DNA from 3 places in the Chryseobacterium sp. 22543 genome. Region 1 is predicted to be linked to each of the others. Evidence: riboswitches for the same ligand, from Rfam matches in the RefSeq annotation. Region 1 holds a riboswitch; each other region holds the start of a gene.
The links. Region 1 has a riboswitch for cobalamin ahead of ACTJIP_RS03390 (TonB-dependent receptor plug domain-containing protein). Riboswitches for the same ligand answer to the same signal wherever they lie in the genome.
Positions count from the first base shown of each region.

Region 2: another riboswitch for cobalamin. It lies ahead of metE (5-methyltetrahydropteroyltriglutamate--homocysteine S-methyltransferase); the one in region 1 lies ahead of ACTJIP_RS03390 (TonB-dependent receptor plug domain-containing protein).
Region 3: another riboswitch for cobalamin. It lies ahead of ACTJIP_RS15140 (TonB-dependent receptor plug domain-containing protein); the one in region 1 lies ahead of ACTJIP_RS03390 (TonB-dependent receptor plug domain-containing protein).

Region 1 is NZ_JBQENH010000001.1:776,302-782,205, forward strand. Features, by position in the region: gene ACTJIP_RS03385 (YncE family protein) at 1-373, opposite strand, end outside; gene ACTJIP_RS03390 (TonB-dependent receptor plug domain-containing protein) at 394-2,220, opposite strand; cobalamin riboswitch at 2,253-2,429, opposite strand; gene ACTJIP_RS03395 (T9SS type A sorting domain-containing protein) at 2,556-3,866, opposite strand; gene ACTJIP_RS03400 (helix-turn-helix domain-containing protein) at 4,021-5,649, shown strand; gene ACTJIP_RS03405 (tetratricopeptide repeat protein) at 5,646-5,904, shown strand, end outside.
Region 2 is NZ_JBQENH010000002.1:880,557-886,460, forward strand. Features, by position in the region: gene ACTJIP_RS09770 (enoyl-CoA hydratase/isomerase family protein) at 156-1,253, shown strand; gene mmsB (3-hydroxyisobutyrate dehydrogenase) at 1,352-2,236, shown strand; gene ACTJIP_RS09780 (enoyl-CoA hydratase/isomerase family protein) at 2,304-3,086, shown strand; gene ACTJIP_RS09785 (Lrp/AsnC family transcriptional regulator) at 3,171-3,632, opposite strand; cobalamin riboswitch at 3,828-4,013, shown strand; gene metE (5-methyltetrahydropteroyltriglutamate--homocysteine S-methyltransferase) at 4,188-5,904, shown strand, end outside.
Region 3 is NZ_JBQENH010000004.1:143,695-149,598, forward strand. Features, by position in the region: gene ACTJIP_RS15140 (TonB-dependent receptor plug domain-containing protein) at 1-956, opposite strand, end outside; cobalamin riboswitch at 1,066-1,250, opposite strand; gene ACTJIP_RS15145 (transporter) at 1,341-2,288, opposite strand; gene ACTJIP_RS15150 (cytochrome-c peroxidase) at 2,301-3,326, opposite strand; gene ACTJIP_RS15155 (MbnP family protein) at 3,343-4,173, opposite strand; gene ACTJIP_RS15160 (hypothetical protein) at 4,372-4,743, opposite strand; gene ACTJIP_RS15165 (superoxide dismutase) at 4,748-5,422, opposite strand; gene ACTJIP_RS15170 (SCO family protein) at 5,610-5,904, opposite strand, start outside.

The DNA.
Region 1 (5,904 bases):
TTGGATTATCAAGCTGATCTGAAATGACTGCTAATTTCTTAAATGTATAACGGTCTACTACAACAATTTTGTTCGAGTTGTTTATCACAAGATAAGCCTTATTTCCGTCAAGACCAATGGTCTGAAGAACGTCACCTAAGATTTCTTTACTGTTGTTATAACCATATACATCCTCCTGCTTCAGGCTTAAATCTCTTGTAAGAAATGTTACTTTAGCCCCCTGGCTGTTGAAGTTACCTTCATTAGAGATAAAATATCCGTTCTGGTAAGTGATCGGAGACATTTCAAACTCTGCAGAGTCACTTGTACATGAAGACATGTTAAACAATAAAACCACTGCAAATAATACAGTTAAAAGTTTAGTTATTTTCATAATTTATTCAATTTAATTTTTTAAAAATTTATTGCCGCATACACACTATAGTTTCTTTTCGGTAAAGGATAAAAAGAAACCGTTTTATAATAAGTATTCGTTAGATTATTCACTTTAAATCCTAAAGTATACTTTTTTGCCAGTGTTGCTGAAACTCCCATATTTAAAAGAAAATAAGGATCTATTGCTTCTGATCTTTTTTCATCACTTGTAGTGTAAGTAACGCCATTCACCAGTCCCTGTGCGAAAAACTTAAAGAAACCGTATTCATAATCTACATTGGCCATTCCTCTGTGCATGGGAACATAAGGTCTTTGCATTTTCGTTTCCTTATCAATAGATTTTGCATAATAGTACCCGGCATTAGCCCGGATTTTATGATTTCCCAATTGTTTGCTGAAAGACAATTGAGATTCCAATCCGTAAGATTCAGATTTATTGACATTAAATGCCTGCCAATACCCCAAAGCAGTAGGCAGCCATACAATAAGATCTGTAATGTTCATATAATAAGGAGACAAAGTAAGTCTGAAATCTCCTACTCTGAACTCATTCACCATATCAAACTGGGTAGACGTTTCCGGTCTCAGATCTTTATTTCCTCCCGGCTCATAATAAATATCATTAAATGACGGATATCTGAAGTTTTTTGACACGTTAACGCTTACATCATACCATTTTGCGGCACTCCATTTTCCAGAGAATGAATACATAAACGGAGACTTCACATCTTCCACAAAATCTTTCTTAAATCCACCCTCAAAACGCAGGTCTTTAGTAGCAAAATACCTCAGCAACCCGGAAACAGAGCCAATATTTCTACTGACACTGGATATTCCGCTCTGATATCCTTCACCTTTATTGATCTGAAATTCTCCGATAAGATTAAAATTCCACTTAGAATTCAGAAAATAATTGAAATCATTTTTAAAGATATAGTTTTTCCCTGTTCCCCCACTTGATTTAGGCTGGTTTAACGAACCGAAATACTGAAAGTTTTCTTCTGTATAGGCCGCTTTAAAAGAGTTGCTGAACTTAGTTTTATTCCAGTCCCAGGAAAGAAGGCTTCTTATACTTTGAGTTTTATATTTTGTTTTTGTTCCCGTTTCTTCATACACAGGATAATGCTGTGAAGAATCGAAAAACTGGCTTTGCCACGAAATTTTATGATCGTTGGTTATTTTATAGGATGCACCTGCATTGAATGTGGTATTATAGTAATTTCCATTTCTGTTGATATACTTCAGATCGCTTACCTCATAATTGTTTTCACTTACAGAATAATTTCCGGAAGCTTTAAAACTGAACTTATCATTGCTGTAAGAACCTTTTACAAAATTATTATAGGTATTAAAGGAAGCCACCTCAGAAAATAAAGAACCATGGAAACCTTTATTAAAATCAAGGGTATTATTCAGGTGAATACTTCCCCCAATGGCACCACTTCCATAGACTACACTTCCACCGCCGGCTTTTATACCGATCTGATCATAGCCAAACAAAGCAATATTATTGATATCTCCCTGTCCTAAAAAACTGGAGTTGATATTAATCCCATTCCATACAAATGCAGTCTGCTGAGCGGTAGTACCCCGGAAAGATGGTGAAGAAACAGCCCCTCGGCCATTTTCTTTGATAAAAACCTGTGACTGAAATCTCAGGAGCTCTGAAAGATTACTGGAGTTTTTCTCGGCCTCTTCTGCCGAAATTATTTTTACGGGATGAAAAAGTTTCACCCTATTCATCTGGTTGTCGAAGACATAAATAGTGTCTATGGTTTTCTCTTGTCCAAAAAGAAAACAGCCATAAGATGAAAAAAGCAGTACTAAAGATCTTTTTATATCCATACTTTTTTACTTTTCCTCCGAAAGCAATATGTTTTTTGATTATAATGTTGGCAGGTCTCCTGACTTTCGCATTCTGCTCCTTCCCGTTTTAGACAGTGGTTGTTTGCAGAAACTTTTATTGCGATTTACAGTTGCGGGGACAGTATGGGAGTTACACCCAATTCCCTTTTCATTCCAAAATACTGGAAACCAAAATTTTTGCAAAGATAGTTTTTTATATGTATTTGCCAAAAAACCGGCTTTTACATCAAAAATTTCAGACTTTTACAAATAAAAAACAGCCGCTTTCAAAATTGAAAACGGCCATCATCCCACTACTTTACTATTTATATATGTTATTTTTTAATGAATTTATAAGCTTGTTTTTCTCCTTTCACAGAGTATTGCAGAATATAATCTCCTTTTGATAAAGATGAAACATCAATTTGTCCTTCCACAGTATTGAACGATTTCACCCTTTGCCCAACCATATTATAGATTTCTGCTTTTTCTATTTTTCCTGTTCCTTTAAAATAAAGCACATCAGTTACAGGATTAGGATAAATGCCAACACTGTTTTTCTCTTTCACGGTATCATTTACTGATAAGAATTCAGAAGTATCCAGATAAAAAGCAACTATTTGACCTGAAGCATTCGTCCCTGATCCGGCAATTTTCTTTCCGTCTTGTGAAATCGCCAGAGGAAGTCCCATCGTTACTCCATTCGTTGCAATTCCTAAGGATACTGCATAATCATTCAGATTAATTCTTCCGGCAGATGCAGTCCAGATAAAACCTTCTCCCGACATTGGAGGTGCTCCAAATGCTCTGTAAAAACCAATAACTCGTGTTCCATCAGCTGAAATTCCTGTAGCTCCTCCTTTGAAATTGAACGAAGCATTAGGATGTGTTATATAAGTCAGCCCGCTTGTAGCATTCCAAACATAAGGATTAGGATTTGCAGATCCTATAATGGTATTTCCGTCAGCCGAAATTCCGCCTGCTTCTCCTACATTATTCCCGTTATTATCTGTAATAAAACTTTCTACTCCATCCTGCCATTTTGCACCGCTTCTTGTTCCGGTTGGCTCATCCTGCCACCCTACAATCACGGTTCCTGCCGCATTGATTGCATTTGCCCTGGAACTGCGTCCGGAAACTATACTTCCCAGGTCAACCATTCCGTTTACGTCATCCCATTTCACAGCATGTGCGTTCGCAGCAGTAAGAAATCCTAACCCTACAATAGTATTTCCATTCGGTGACATTCCCCATGTAGAACTTACACTGCCGTCCCAACCGGTAGGAACCAGCCCTCCTCTGTTTACCCATGTGGAAGTAGCTACGTCATAAGTTGATATTTCATTAAATCCTGTTGCAGAATTTGTAACAGAAGATGATATTTTGGTTCCATCGTTTGAAACAATCGTTCTCCCTGCGGCTGGATATCCGTTTGATATTGAACCTATCTGTACAAGTCCGCCTGCTGCATTCCATTTATATACTCCTCCTGCACTTGTATGCATACTTACTACTCCATTATCTGAAACTGCACCTACATTATAATTTCCCAACCCTATTACTGTAAGCTGTGCTGCTGCAAAACTAAATTTCAGAAAAAGACAAGCCGTCAATATTTTTATTGACATTCTGTAAAAATTTTTCATATTTTATTATATTTAGCGTTCCGAATTGGTGAAAACAATATTAATACAATATTTACCCTATCCAAAGAAATAGACTTTCATAATTCGTGAATTTTAAAAGAGTTTAATTTTTAAACAAATAATAATCAATTAGATACAAAACATCATTTTGAATATGGATTTTACCCGAACTATTCAAAAAAGCACAAAAAACAAACTATCAAGACAAAAATTATTTCAAAATAGCAGAAAAATATTACTGTTTATTTTCATTTGCTGTTCTTTTATTACCAGTGGACAGTCAGGTCCGGACTTTAATATTTTGGCAGATAAGGCATTTCTGAAATTGTATCAGAATTCTGACGAATGCATCAGCTATACTCAGGGAATCCTCGTAAGTGATCAGAATACAGAGCATAAAATTGTACTGCAAAACATTATTTCACAGGCTTTTGCTATGAAAGGCGATTACATACAATCTGTGAATATTTTTGCGCAGAAAGAAGATGCCGATCCGAAAAATGAACTTTCTTATTTTATGCAGGTTTTCAGTGATTATAATCTTGCTGACCAATACCAAAATCTGAGTCTGTACAATCAGTCAAAAAGAATTATTACCCATCTTTTATCTGATCAAAAGCTTCTTAAAAGTAATGATGCCGCATTACGAATAACCACAGCAAAGCTGTACCAACTGCAAGCTTTGAACTCAGGAATCAATAGAGATTATCCTGCAGCATTCAAAAACCTTGATAAAAGTAATCAGTACCTCAGCGATCATAATGAAGAAAACAGAATATTAAAAATGGAAAACAGAATTTTCCGTTCTTCTTATCTCCTAAAACAAAATAGACTTGTTGAATATAAAGCGCTTATAGAAAATATTATTTCTGATCTTGAACACCAGACAAATCAACCATTTCTTTTAGGTTTAGCGTATGAGAATCTGTCCCAATATTATTTTTTGAAACAGGATTACACAACATCTGTTGAGAAACTGGAAGTTGGACTCTTTTTGATTGAAGATCTGTCTTTTAATAATTTAAAAATTAAAATTTACGAATCATTATCCCGCAACTATTACGCACTTCATGATGATGTAAAATATCATCAATACAATAAACTCTATAATGATTTAAAAACAAAAACCGATGCAAGCTCGAAAGAAGGAATACGATATATTGTAAAACTTGTTGAAACCAATCAGAATAAAAATATTGAATTTCAAAAACTGATGTTCCTTAGGTCCTTCTTACCTCTGGCTCTCATTCTATTCCTGATTATTATTGGCCTGTCCATCTATTTTTTAATTATTAAAAGCAAAAATAAAGATTTAAAAAAGCAGTTTGATTTCTTTAAAAAACAGAGCAATGAGAAACCTCAACCCATTTTATTAAATAAAGCTTCTGCAACAGCAAAAGATGCCGGTTTCAACAAAATATCGAGGGAAAAAGAAGATGAAATCCTTCAAAAACTTGAAGAGTTTGAAAAATCCAACGGATATCTGAATAAAAATATGTCCTTATCTATGCTTTCCTCTCAAATGGAAATTAATACAAAATACCTTTCTGAAGTCATCAACAACAAAGAGAAAAATTTCAATGGATACATTAACAAACTAAGGATCAATCATATTGTACAGCTATTAAGGAATGATTCCACTTTTCTTAATTATAAAGTAAGCTATCTTGCAGAATATTCAGGGTTCTCATCACACAGTGCCTTTACAACCGTTTTCAAATCCGTCACCGGAATGTCTCCCAATGCCTATATTCAGGAAATCAGTAAAACCAAAACCGTATGAAATCACTTTTAAAAATATGGCCACTGCTCCTGGTATCCTTTTGTATTTTCACAAAGGCTCAAAAGACACCGGATAGTGTCTTAATAAAAAAGGCCAGGCTTGAAATTTATGACAATCCTGATAATACAATTAAAATTGGGGAACGGCTGTTAAAGAAATCTTATGATGTCAAAACTTCTATCCAACTTTATAAGCTTCTTTCCACAGCTCATATTGCCAAAAGAAACTTTGAGGAATCATTAAGATATATTATGA
Region 2 (5,904 bases), on a different contig from region 1:
TTTCACAAAACTTAGGTGTACTTTTTATCCATAAAGCCAGGCACTAAAGAAACTTAAGTGTTTAAAACTTTTGTGACTTTTGTGGTTTGATAAAGTTTAGACAACTTTTTAATAATAATTTTCAATTTTCAACTCTCAATTTTTAATTAAATACCATGAGTGTAATTATAACAGAAATAAAAAATAAGGTCGGGATTATTACTCTGAACTCTGAGAAAACCCTCAATTCGCTGTCATTGGAAATGATAGAAGAACTGAAAGTTATCTTGGAAAACTGGAAGACTTCTGATGAAGTAGCCTGTATATTCCTTCAGGGAGCTGGCGAAAAAGCATTCTGTGCAGGTGGTGATGTAAGAAAATTACATGATGCTATTATTGCGCAGCGTAAAGTAGATGCTTCAAAGGTTCCACAGGACTGTTTCGACTTCTTTTCAAAAGAATATCAGGTAGACTATGCCATTCATACCTATCCAAAACCTGTCATCGTCTGGGGACACGGAATCGTTATGGGAGGCGGAATTGGTTTAATGGTAGGAGCCTCACACCGCATCGTTACAGAAAAAAGTAAACTGGCAATGCCTGAAATTACAATTGGACTGTATCCTGATGTAGGGGGAACCTGCTTTTTGAATAAAATGCCTTCCGCCTATGGAGTTTATTTAGGATTAACAGGCGCAAGACTGGATGGAGCAGACTGTAAATTCTTAGGACTGGCAGATTATTTTATAGAATCTTCCTCAAAAGAAACTGTTCTGAATGCCCTTCAACAGGTAGACTGGGACGGAGCATCTCATAAAACTGTTTCCCATATTCTCGAAAATATTTCAAAAGAAGTCATTATTCCTGAGTCTCAGGCGGAATTACACGCTTCTTTTATCAAGCAGTTTGAAGAAATCAACTCTCTGGAAGATTTCAGAAAAATATTGATCAGCCATAATGATAAAGATGAATGGATTAATAACGGTGTGAAAAGCTTTGAAGCCGGATCTCCAAGTTCAGCACACATTATTTTCAGACAATTGAAACAAGGTAAAGATCTAAGTCTTGGAGAGGTTTTTCAATCTGAACTGAATCTGTCGTGTCAGTGCTGTATCCACCCTGATTTTGCAGAAGGAGTAAGAGCATTATTGGTAGACAAAGACATGTCTCCGAAATGGCATCCCGCAACATGGGAAGAGATTACGGAAGAATGGATAGATTCTTACTTTAAAGAATTGAAAATGGAAAATGAAACATTGAGAATGGAGATTTAAGTATTGAAAATAAGACTTTTATGACATCCATAGATGTTTTTAATCAATAGAGAACTTTGAACCCTCAACTTTAAACTTTAAACTTTAAACTAAAAATTATGTCAAATATAGCATTCATAGGATTAGGAAATATGGGTGGGCCAATGGCTATTAACCTGATCAAAAAAGGTCATCACGTTGTGGGTTTTGACCTTTCGGAGAAAGCTTTGAAAATACTGGTGTCAGAAGGAGGAAAGGCTGCAGGATCTGCTGTGGCCGCTTCTGAGGATGCAGATGTAGTGATTTCAATGCTGCCTTCCGGAAAACACGTAGCTGATCTTTATTCAGAAGATTTTATAAACAGCCTGAAACCAAACACATTATTAATTGACAGCAGTACCATTGATGCAGTTACAGCCCGTACAGTGGCTGAACTTGCTGTTTCAAAAGGCTGCAGAATGATAGATGCACCCGTTTCCGGAGGAACTGCCGGAGCTCAGGCAGGTACACTCACCTTTATTGTGGGTGGTAAACAGGATGACTACGAAAAAGCCAGGCCGATACTCAAGTGTATGGGACAGAATATATTTCATGCCGGAGAATCCGGGGCGGGTCAGGTTGCTAAGATCTGTAATAATATGCTGTTGGCCATTCACATGATCGGAACTTCAGAAGCTATCAATCTGGGGGTGAAACATGGTCTTAATCCTCAGGTTTTAAGTGAGATTATGCAGAAGAGTTCCGGGAAAAACTGGTCCTTGGATGTTTATAATCCCTATCCGGGAGTAATGGAAAATGCTCCGGCTTCCCGTAATTATTCTGGTGGTTTTGCCGTAGACCTGATGACAAAAGATCTGGGCCTTGCTGCAGAAGCGGGTTTGGAAACCAAAACATCTACACCTCTTGGCAATACCGCATTGAATTTGTACAGAATGTGGAGCGAATCCGGAAATGGAAAAACAGACTTTTCAAGTATTATTCAATTTCTAAACAGAGACCTTTAAAAATTGAATAGAAGGTAAATACTGTCTATGATTACTTTTTAATAATTATCAACTATCAATTAAAAAAATGACTTTCGAAACATTATTATATCAACAAAACGGACCTGTCGGAACGCTGACGATAAACCGTCCGCAGGCATTAAACTCCTTGAATGAACAGGTTTTACAGGAACTGAAATCATTTGCCAGCAAGATAAGATCAGATAAAAATATCAGAGTATTAATTATTACCGGTTCCGGGGAAAAAGCTTTTGTTGCAGGGGCTGACATTAAAGCCATGCAGCAAATGACTCCCGCAGAAGCAGAGACTTTTTCTATTGCTGCACAAACTGCTTTTAATGCTATTGAAGAACTTCCGTTTGCTGTGATAGCTGCTGTGAACGGTTTTGCATTGGGAGGAGGGTGTGAACTGGCATTATCCTGTGATATTATCCTGGCTAGCGGGAAAGCAAAATTTGGACTCCCTGAAGTGACATTAGGATTATTGCCTTGTTTTGGCGGAACCCAGCGTCTGCCAAGAGCTATCGGATTATACAAAGCAAGGGAAATGGTTTTCTCCGGAGAATTTTATTCCGCAGAAGCTTGTAAAGATTTTGGTTTTGTCAATCATGTTTTTGCGCCCGAAGAATTACTCAACGAAGCTCAAAAACTGGCAGAAACAATTGCCGCAAGAGGACCTGTAGCTGTGGCAAAAGCGAAACAGTCTTTAAATACAGGATTTGAACTGCACATTACGGATGGGTTAAAACAGGAAGCTGCATTATTCGGAGAGTTGTTTACAACAGAAGACCACCATGAAGGTATCGGGGCATTTATAGAAAAAAGAACCCCGGACTTTAAAGGAAATTAATACATTGGAAGATAGAGAATTGAAAATAGCATGGTTTAAGTTAAGTATCATTTTCCATTTTCAATTCTCAATTTTTCATTTTTATTATATGGTGATTCCATGATTGTTTTTCACCTCAGCCATGACAAACGTACTGTGAGTGCTCCCTATAGAATCTACAGATCCCAGTTTATTAAACACAAAATCCTGGTAATGTTTCATATCCCGTACCTGAACTTTCAGAAGAAAATCAAAATCTCCGGAAATATTGTAGCATTCTGCAACTTCTTCAATTTCTAAAATTTCTTTCACAAAATCATAACCTACAGATCGGTCGTGAATTTTCAGCTTAATCTGACAGAAAACCGTAAACCCACGGTTGAGTTTTTCAGCATCAAGAACAGCGGCATATCTTTTCACAAACCCTTCCTGTTCCAATCTTTTTACTCTTTCAAAAACAGGTGACGTGGAGAGGTTCACTTCTTTAGCAAGCTCTTTAACGGTCAGTTTTGCATTTTTCTGGAGCAGCCTCAGCAGCTGTACATCCTTATCATCGAGTTGTTCCACAGAATATTATTCTTTTAGATTATAAAAACAGTCAAATGTAAAGAATTATATGCTTTTTACTGTGTTTTTTAAAGTTTATTTTGCTTAATTAATTAGCTTTTATTGTATGTTTATTCTGTATTGTTAATTTTACACAAGATTAAAAACTTTTACTGATGACTATCATTACAGGTAAAAGTACAGTTCTTTAGAGATACTTCATCAAACAGGAAAGGTTTTACGTAACGTAGATTAATAGGGAATCGTGTGAGAATCACGAGCTGTCGCGCAACTGTAAGTAACATACCAAAGGTTTCTGTCCTTATATATCCACTGCCAAAAGCGGGAAGGATGATGGAAACTGTTACAAGTCAGGAGACCTGCCTTTACTGAATTGACGATGCTTTCGCGGTCTGAAGCTTTGGGTCATACAGATGATATATCGGATTTATACACTTTCTCTGTAAGGGAATTGTATTGTTTGTTATATCATGATCCTGAAATTTTTATCCGTTAAAACATTACGAAGCATTTTTAAAAGACTTTACCATTAAGTTTAATTAAAAAGTAAAAAAAATGCAAACTCACATTCTGGGCTATCCGCGTATTGGTAGCAAAAGAGAACTCAAAAAAGCCTGCGAGCAATATTGGTCAGGTAAAATCCTTTTGGAAGAACTTCTGAATACGGGCAGAAATATCTGTAACCAAAACTGGAACATTCAGAAAGAAGCCGGTATAGACCTTATTCCCTGTAATGATTTTTCATATTATGATCAGGTATTGGATATGAGTCTTGTGGTAGGGGCAATTCCCACACGTTATCATGAAGTAGTGCTTAAAAAAAACAATTCTGAGCTGGATCTTTATTTTGCCATGGCAAGAGGATATCAGAAAGAAGGACTGGATATCACAGCGATGGAAATGACAAAATGGTTTGATACCAATTATCACTATATCGTTCCCGAGTTTTATAAAAATCAACAGTTTAAACTGAGTTCAGATAAAATTTTCAATGAATTTGCAGGAGCAAAGCAGGCAGGAATCAATGCAAAACCGGTCATTATCGGACTGGTTTCTTATCTGTTGTTAGGAAAAGAGAAAGAAGAAGGATTTGATAAACTGGATCTGGCTGCAAATCTTCTTCCCGTATATACAGATATCTTAACAAAACTTCAGGAGCAGGGCGCAGAGTGGATTCAGTTTGATGAACCGTTTTTAGCGTTGGACTTAACGGAGAAAGCGAAAGAAACTTATCATTTTGTTTACGCTGAAATAAGAAAACGTTTCCCAAAACTGAAATTTATTGTTGCCACTTATTTTGAAGGATTAAATGATAATTGGCCACTTGCCACCTCACTTCCTGTGAATACTTTACACATTGATTTGGTTAGAAACCCTGAACAGTTAGATGATATTCTGAATGGTATTCCGGAAAGCTTAAGTCTTTCATTGGGTGTGGTTGACGGAAGAAATATCTGGAAAAATGATTATGAAAAGTCTTTGTCTTTCATTCAAAAAGCAGTTGAGAAATTAGGATCTGAAAGGGTTTTAATTGCTCCTTCCTCTTCATTACTTCATTCACCTTGTGATCTGGATTTTGAAACCACACTTAATCCGGAAATTAAAAACTGGCTGGCTTTTGCCAAACAAAAAGTGGCAGAAGTGGTAACGCTTAAAGAACTGGCATCCGGAACAGAGAATAAACAGATTCTTGCTGCTTTTGAAGATAATAAAAAAGCAATTGCAAGCAGAAGAACATCTTCTCTTATTCATAATGATGACGTGAAGCAAAGAGCAAATGCGGTTACTGAAAAAGATGCTCAAAGGATAAATACTTTCAAAATCCGTAAAGAAGAACAACAGAAAGTACTGCAGCTTCCTTTATTCCCAACAACAACCATCGGATCATTCCCGCAGACCACTGAGGTAAGAAGCTGGAGAGCAAAATTCAAAAAAGGAGAGCTGACGGCAGAGCAGTATGATACCTTACTGAAAGAAGAGACCCAGAGAACGATTAACTGGCAGGAAGAAATAGGGATAGATGTATTGGTTCACGGGGAATTTGAACGTAATGATATGGTGGAATATTTCGGAGAGCAGCTGGAAGGTTTTGTATTTACAAAAAATGGCTGGGTACAAAGCTACGGAAGCCGTTGTGTAAAGCCTCCTGTGATCTTCGGTGATGTTTCCCGCCCGACACCAATGACGGTATATTGGTCCCAATATGCACAATCCCAGACTGAAAAATGGGTAAAAGGAATGCTCACAGGTCCTGTTACGATCTTACAATGGT
Region 3 (5,904 bases), on a different contig from region 1:
TCGTAGGCAAACTTTGCTTTCAGCTGAGTTTCAAATCTGGGAAACAGTTTTTTCCGAAGATTGGCCTGCACGAAATAATTTTCATCAGAAAGTCTTGCTCCTCTTCCTCCAAAACGGCCATTCACAATAGGAGCCGGCATTCCACGGTCTGAAATATAACCATAGCCTCTTACATTCCAGCTTCCGTTATTTAAAGTTCCGTTTAACGAAGTTTCAAAACGTTTCGCTTTGATATCTGAGTCCTGCCTCTTTGCAATCGTATCATAAGCCTGCTGTCCATCAGGATATTTCTTGGCATACCGAAATCTGTAAATCCCATCACTTTGCAGAAATTCTCCACTGAAGCTGGCAGAAGTTCTGTCTGAAATTTTCTGTTCCAATCGGAATGACGGATTAAAAAGGTCTATGGAGGCACTTTTTGCTCTTATCACAAGATTGGTTTTCTTTATTCCTTTAAATACAGGCGTTTTAGGCTGTAAATAGATAGATCCCGAAGAACCGAAATCTTTTGCCGGCTGAAAAATCTCGCTTTTCTGCCCGTTATACAATGATATTTCTTCCAGATCATCCAAAGAATATCTTCCCAGATCTACCAGTCCGTTCTGTGCATTTCCCAGTTGAATTCCATCATAGAAAACGCCTACATGCTGACTTCCGAGGCTTCGGACATTAATGGTTTTCAATCCGCCAATCCCTCCATAGTCTTTGATCTGAACACCGGAAAAATACCGAAGAGCATCTGCTACAGAATGACTGTTCAGTCTTTCCAGCTGCTCGCCCTGCAGGGTTTGTGCCGGAAGAATTTCTTTGAAGTTTTTCTTGTAAAGGTTGATCCCTTTGATTGATTCTTCCTGAACACTGTCTTTTTTGGTTTGAGAAGACAAAAGATGAAATGTTAACACCAGTATTGTGAAAACAGCTTTATGAATTGCAGATATAGTTAATTTTGCCGCCATTAGCTCATTTAGGATAATGAAGACGCTAATGGATATAAGAATACAACGACAAAGCACAGCTGTCACTGCACAGAATCATTGATGTCCTAAGCTTTATTCCACGAAAGCGTCAAACGATTATTTTCTGGCAGGTCTTCTGACTTACTCCATTTTTGAAATCCTTCCCATTAAAAAACAGTGGATATATTCTTCAAAAATCTTGGTGCGGAGCTTACAGCAGCGGGTCTGTTCCGGATTTTCACCGGATTCCCTTTTAAGAGCTTTTTAGGGCTCACCAAATTTCGGCAAAGATAAAAAATTATTCCTAACCCCCAATTAAAATCATGATTCATAAACAATTAAAGCTCCCGAAGGAGCTTTAACATGATTAAAAAGGGGTTTTATTTAAATTCCGATATTCAGGAAAATACTAAATCTGGATTTTGCTTCAATATCACCACCAGCCAAATGGGTATACATAGGAAGCATGAGTTCACTTCCCAGGCTCAGTTTTTTATAAGAGGCTTCAAACCCAATCTTCCCATACAATGCACTTCCGGCTGTATTGGGCAGGGCTTCATCAAACTGCTTGTTCTGAGCATACACTTCTCCCTGCACTCCGGTTTTTACAGAAAAGATAGATTTTTCATTTCCTGCAACCTGATAAAATCCTGTTGCAGCGTAGTTCCACTGGTTTCCGAAATGGTAATTCTTCTTATTTTCCGTTTTGATTGTATAGTCTGTATTGACCAATACAGCTACTTTATTCTTTTGAAATTTATAATTCAAAGCCGCCTGATAATCCCAGCTTCCTGTTCCCAACTGAAAACTCGGATTGACTCCGGATGCTCCTTTTTCATCAAACTTTCCCAAAGGAATTTTCACGCCCAAACCTCCGCTCACGTGATGGAAATTATCTTTAGAGCTCATTAGCTGATAGATTCCCATCAGGTTCAGATCTCCGATTCCGTTGATTTTGATATCTCCCTGCATAGTCCTTTTTTCATGAAAATGAAATGGCAGACTTGCATATACACTTAGTTTTTTAGTCAATGGAATTTTTCCCCAAAGCTGTAAGGTATTAAAATACTGATCCTGTGTAAGATCTTTTACAAATAAATTTTCTTTTGCTTTGTAATGCTGTGCAAAATATTTGATTCCGATAAACTGTGGATTCAGCAAAGATTCAAAACCGGATGATCCGTTACCGGCCGCACAACCGCATGCATCACAGTCATCATCAAAATCAATTCTGCTAAAGCCATTCTGAGCAATATACATACTGTCTCTAACCAGATTTGCCTGGCTCAGGCTAAATACCATTAAACATAGTATTGCTATAATCTTCTTCATGTTTTCTATAATTTATTCTGCAAATTTTGGATTGGATATAAAACTTTTGTCGGACAATGTTTTCAGGAAAGCAATAATCGACTGTTTTTCCTGACTATTCATGGCTATTCCTGTATGACCATTCTGTTTCAGCTGAGGATCAAGATTCGCATTATCTTCCACCTGTTCTGAATAGAAATTGAGTACAGCATCTAATGTGTAAAACCTTCCGTCATGCATATAAGGTGCTGTATATTCTACGTTTCTCAAACTTGGAACACGGAATTTCATCCAGTCTACCTGATTAAGAGTAACTCTGTAACGCCCTGCATCTTTGAACTCGGTGTTATAATACATTCCTGTATTACGGAAGCTTTCATCGGTAAATAATTCTCCGCTATGGCAAGAGGCACATTTCTGTCCGAACAAAGCCATTCCCTGAGATTCTGTAGAAGTAAACTGCTCTTTTCCCTGCCTGAACCTGTCATATTTTGAATCTGCAGAAATTAAAGAAGCCATAAACTGTGACAGTGCTTTTAGAATTCTTTCTCCGGTAATGGTTTCATCTCCGTACGCTTCCCTGAAAAGTTTTTTATATTTCTGATCATCTTTTATTTTTGAAATGGCTTCCGGTATAGAACTGTCCATCTCATTGACATCTGTAATAGGGCTTATCGGTTGTTCATTGAGGTTATGAATAACACCGTCCCACATATATCTTTTCAAAAAAGCCATATTCTGAATGGGTGGCGCATTTCTGATTCCTATTCTGTCATCCACACCATGGCTTACGGTATGTCCGTGATGGGTGAAAGCATTTTCCTGAATATGGCAGAAGCCGCATGAAATGGTATTGTTTCGGGAAAGTCTTCCTTCATAGAATAATTTTCGGCCCAGCTCTACTCCGTTTTTGGTTACCGGATTGATTGATTTATCGAAAGTCATTTCCGGAAAATAAGAAGGAAACTGCAGATTGTATGCTTCATCTTTTTCCAGTGGCTGAATCACCTCATCAGAACAGGAAATACAGCTCATAATCAATACAAGCAGAACCAACATCCTTTTAATAAGAAAATTAATCATTGTGAACGTGGTCTACTTTAAACATTTTGGTAAGGTTATTGGTAACGTCTACCAAATGCTGGTTTGAGCCCATCAACATATCATTAGTTGTAGTAAGGGTAAGCGCTTTATCTCCACTCAAAAACTGATTCAGATCCGCAAGAATATGGACAGAAGGACGAATTTGTCCCGTCACTCTTGCTGTTGTCGGAAGATTCAATGTGATTTCACGGTATAGGTCAGCCTGTTCATTAGCGGTAACATTTCCCATATTTCCTGTATGATTCATAAATTCCTTTGAAGGGGCATCATTTCCATATTTCCCTTCCAGTTTCACAAAAATATACCCGGCAGCCCATGACCACGTCAGCCCTTTCTGCTTGGCTTTTGTCCAGAATTCCGCTTGACCATCTTGTCCCAGTAAGTAGGCTTTCTGGCTGATTCCCAATCCGAATTTTATTTTCTTATAATTGTTTTTCGGAATACCATCCAGATTCAGGTATATAATTCCGGCTACCGCATCCGCCTGATCTACTATGAAAGCGCCTTTATCAGGATTGTTTTCATTGTATTTAAATTCATTTCCGTTTTCGTCTATCAGTGATATGTTACTGATGACATATTTTAAAGCCGAAAAATTGTGTTTTTGTCCCTGAGAAGAAGTCTGAACCGTCTGATTTAAAACAACATCTCCTACATTATTAAATCCGTTTTCAAATTTGATCTGAAGTTTTCCGGGTGTGGTATCCTGTGGATTTTCGTCATCCCTGCTGCTTTCGCAGGCTGCAAAAGAGAATAAAGTAAAGGCAATAAAGAATAGTGATAAAAATTTATAGATTTTCATTGTTGATTTTTTAAGTTGAATACTAATTATGTAATGTGAAAACATTCTTTTTTACCACAAAAGGCACAAAAGTTCCTACACTTAAGTTTTTAAGTGATAGATTTTATGCACAATAAGAACACTTACACTTTTTTAAATCTTTGATTTTTAATTGATGTAAGCTTTGTGACTTTTGTGGTTGAATAGTGATGGTTTAACTTAAAAAACCGGTGGTTTGAAAATATGAGTCAGAAACAGAAAAGAATATGCTGTTTCATAGATAAAGTTGAAATTGGAAAGTATAATTTTTCCAGTAATGATAACCTCTGTTATCTCAGGCAATGTATATATATCAAGAATTTTCTGTCCTGAGTTTTTTATTTTATTGAAAGGAGTAGACTCTGTCTCGTTATTGGCTTTTGCCAGCTCTTTGCTCAAGTAACACTTTCCATTGCAGTGAATTTCTGGCCTGGATTTATTCACACAGAGAACTTTAATGATATAATCATAATTTACAGCATACTCTACCACTGGCACCAAAGGTCTTAGCACCATATATAAAGTAAAAAGTATGCTGTAAAATAATTTCATCAGACTATTTCTTACTTAAAGCTTCGTCATATCTTCTGCTGATCTCTTTCCAGTTCGTCACGTTCCAGATAGCGGTAAGATAATCTGCTCTTTTGTTCTGATATTTTAAATAATAAGCATGTTCCCAGACATCAATTCCGAAAATAGGAGTTCCTTTTTCTTCTACCACATCCATCAAAGGGTTGTCCTGGTTAGGAGTAGAGGAAACAAACAATTTTCCATCTTTTCCTACAGAAAGCCAGGCCCATCCTGAACCGAAACGATCCGCTCCGGCTTTAGCCATTTTTTCTTTAAAAGCATCTATACTTCCGAAAGTTTCAGTGATGGCTTTTGCTAATTTTGCAGAAGGCTGTGTATTTTTTTGAGGGGTCAGAACAGTCCAGAACAGTTCATGGTTATAATGTCCTCCCGCATTATTTCTTACTGCAACAGGCAGTTTTGAAACATTGGAAAGAATCTGAAACAACGTTTCCTTTTCCTGTGGAGTTCCTGTAATTGCTTTATTCAGGTTAGCTACATATGCTGCCGCATGTTTTGAATAATGAATTTCCATAGTCTGGGCATCAATATTTCCTTCCAGAGCATTATAAGCGTATGGCAGAGGTGTCTGCTTAAACTGAGCCAGTGTAAACTGGGCCGCGAAAACTGCAGTTACAGCAGCTATTTTCAAAATCTTCATAACGTTTTTGTTTATGGTTGAACAATGTTTTTTTGCTAAGCTGGAAGATGGGAGATGGAGGCTGGAAGTAATTGGCATTAAAGTATAAATCCTTCAACTTCTATTTACTTCTATAGCTATCTAAAAACCGCTACAGCTTTACCGTCTGGAAGAACTTCCAGCTTCCAGCTTCGCGCTCCCATCTCCCTTATTTCAATAATTTCTTAATATCCTCAATCAGGATTTCTCTGTCAGGGTGATACTTTCCCGTCAGCAGAGGTGTTTTACCTTCCGGATCTCCATAATTTAATCCTGAATAATACAGAATCGGCATATTTTCTTTGTTATATCTGCATCTGATATTTCCATTCTGATCTACCAGGGCAATCATTCCGCTGTGGTTCAGGCTTTCTCCTTCATCTTCCTTGTCACCTACGTAGATATTAAATTTATCAGCAAGATCACCAATGTATGTACGGTTTCCTGTCAGGAAATGCCAGTTG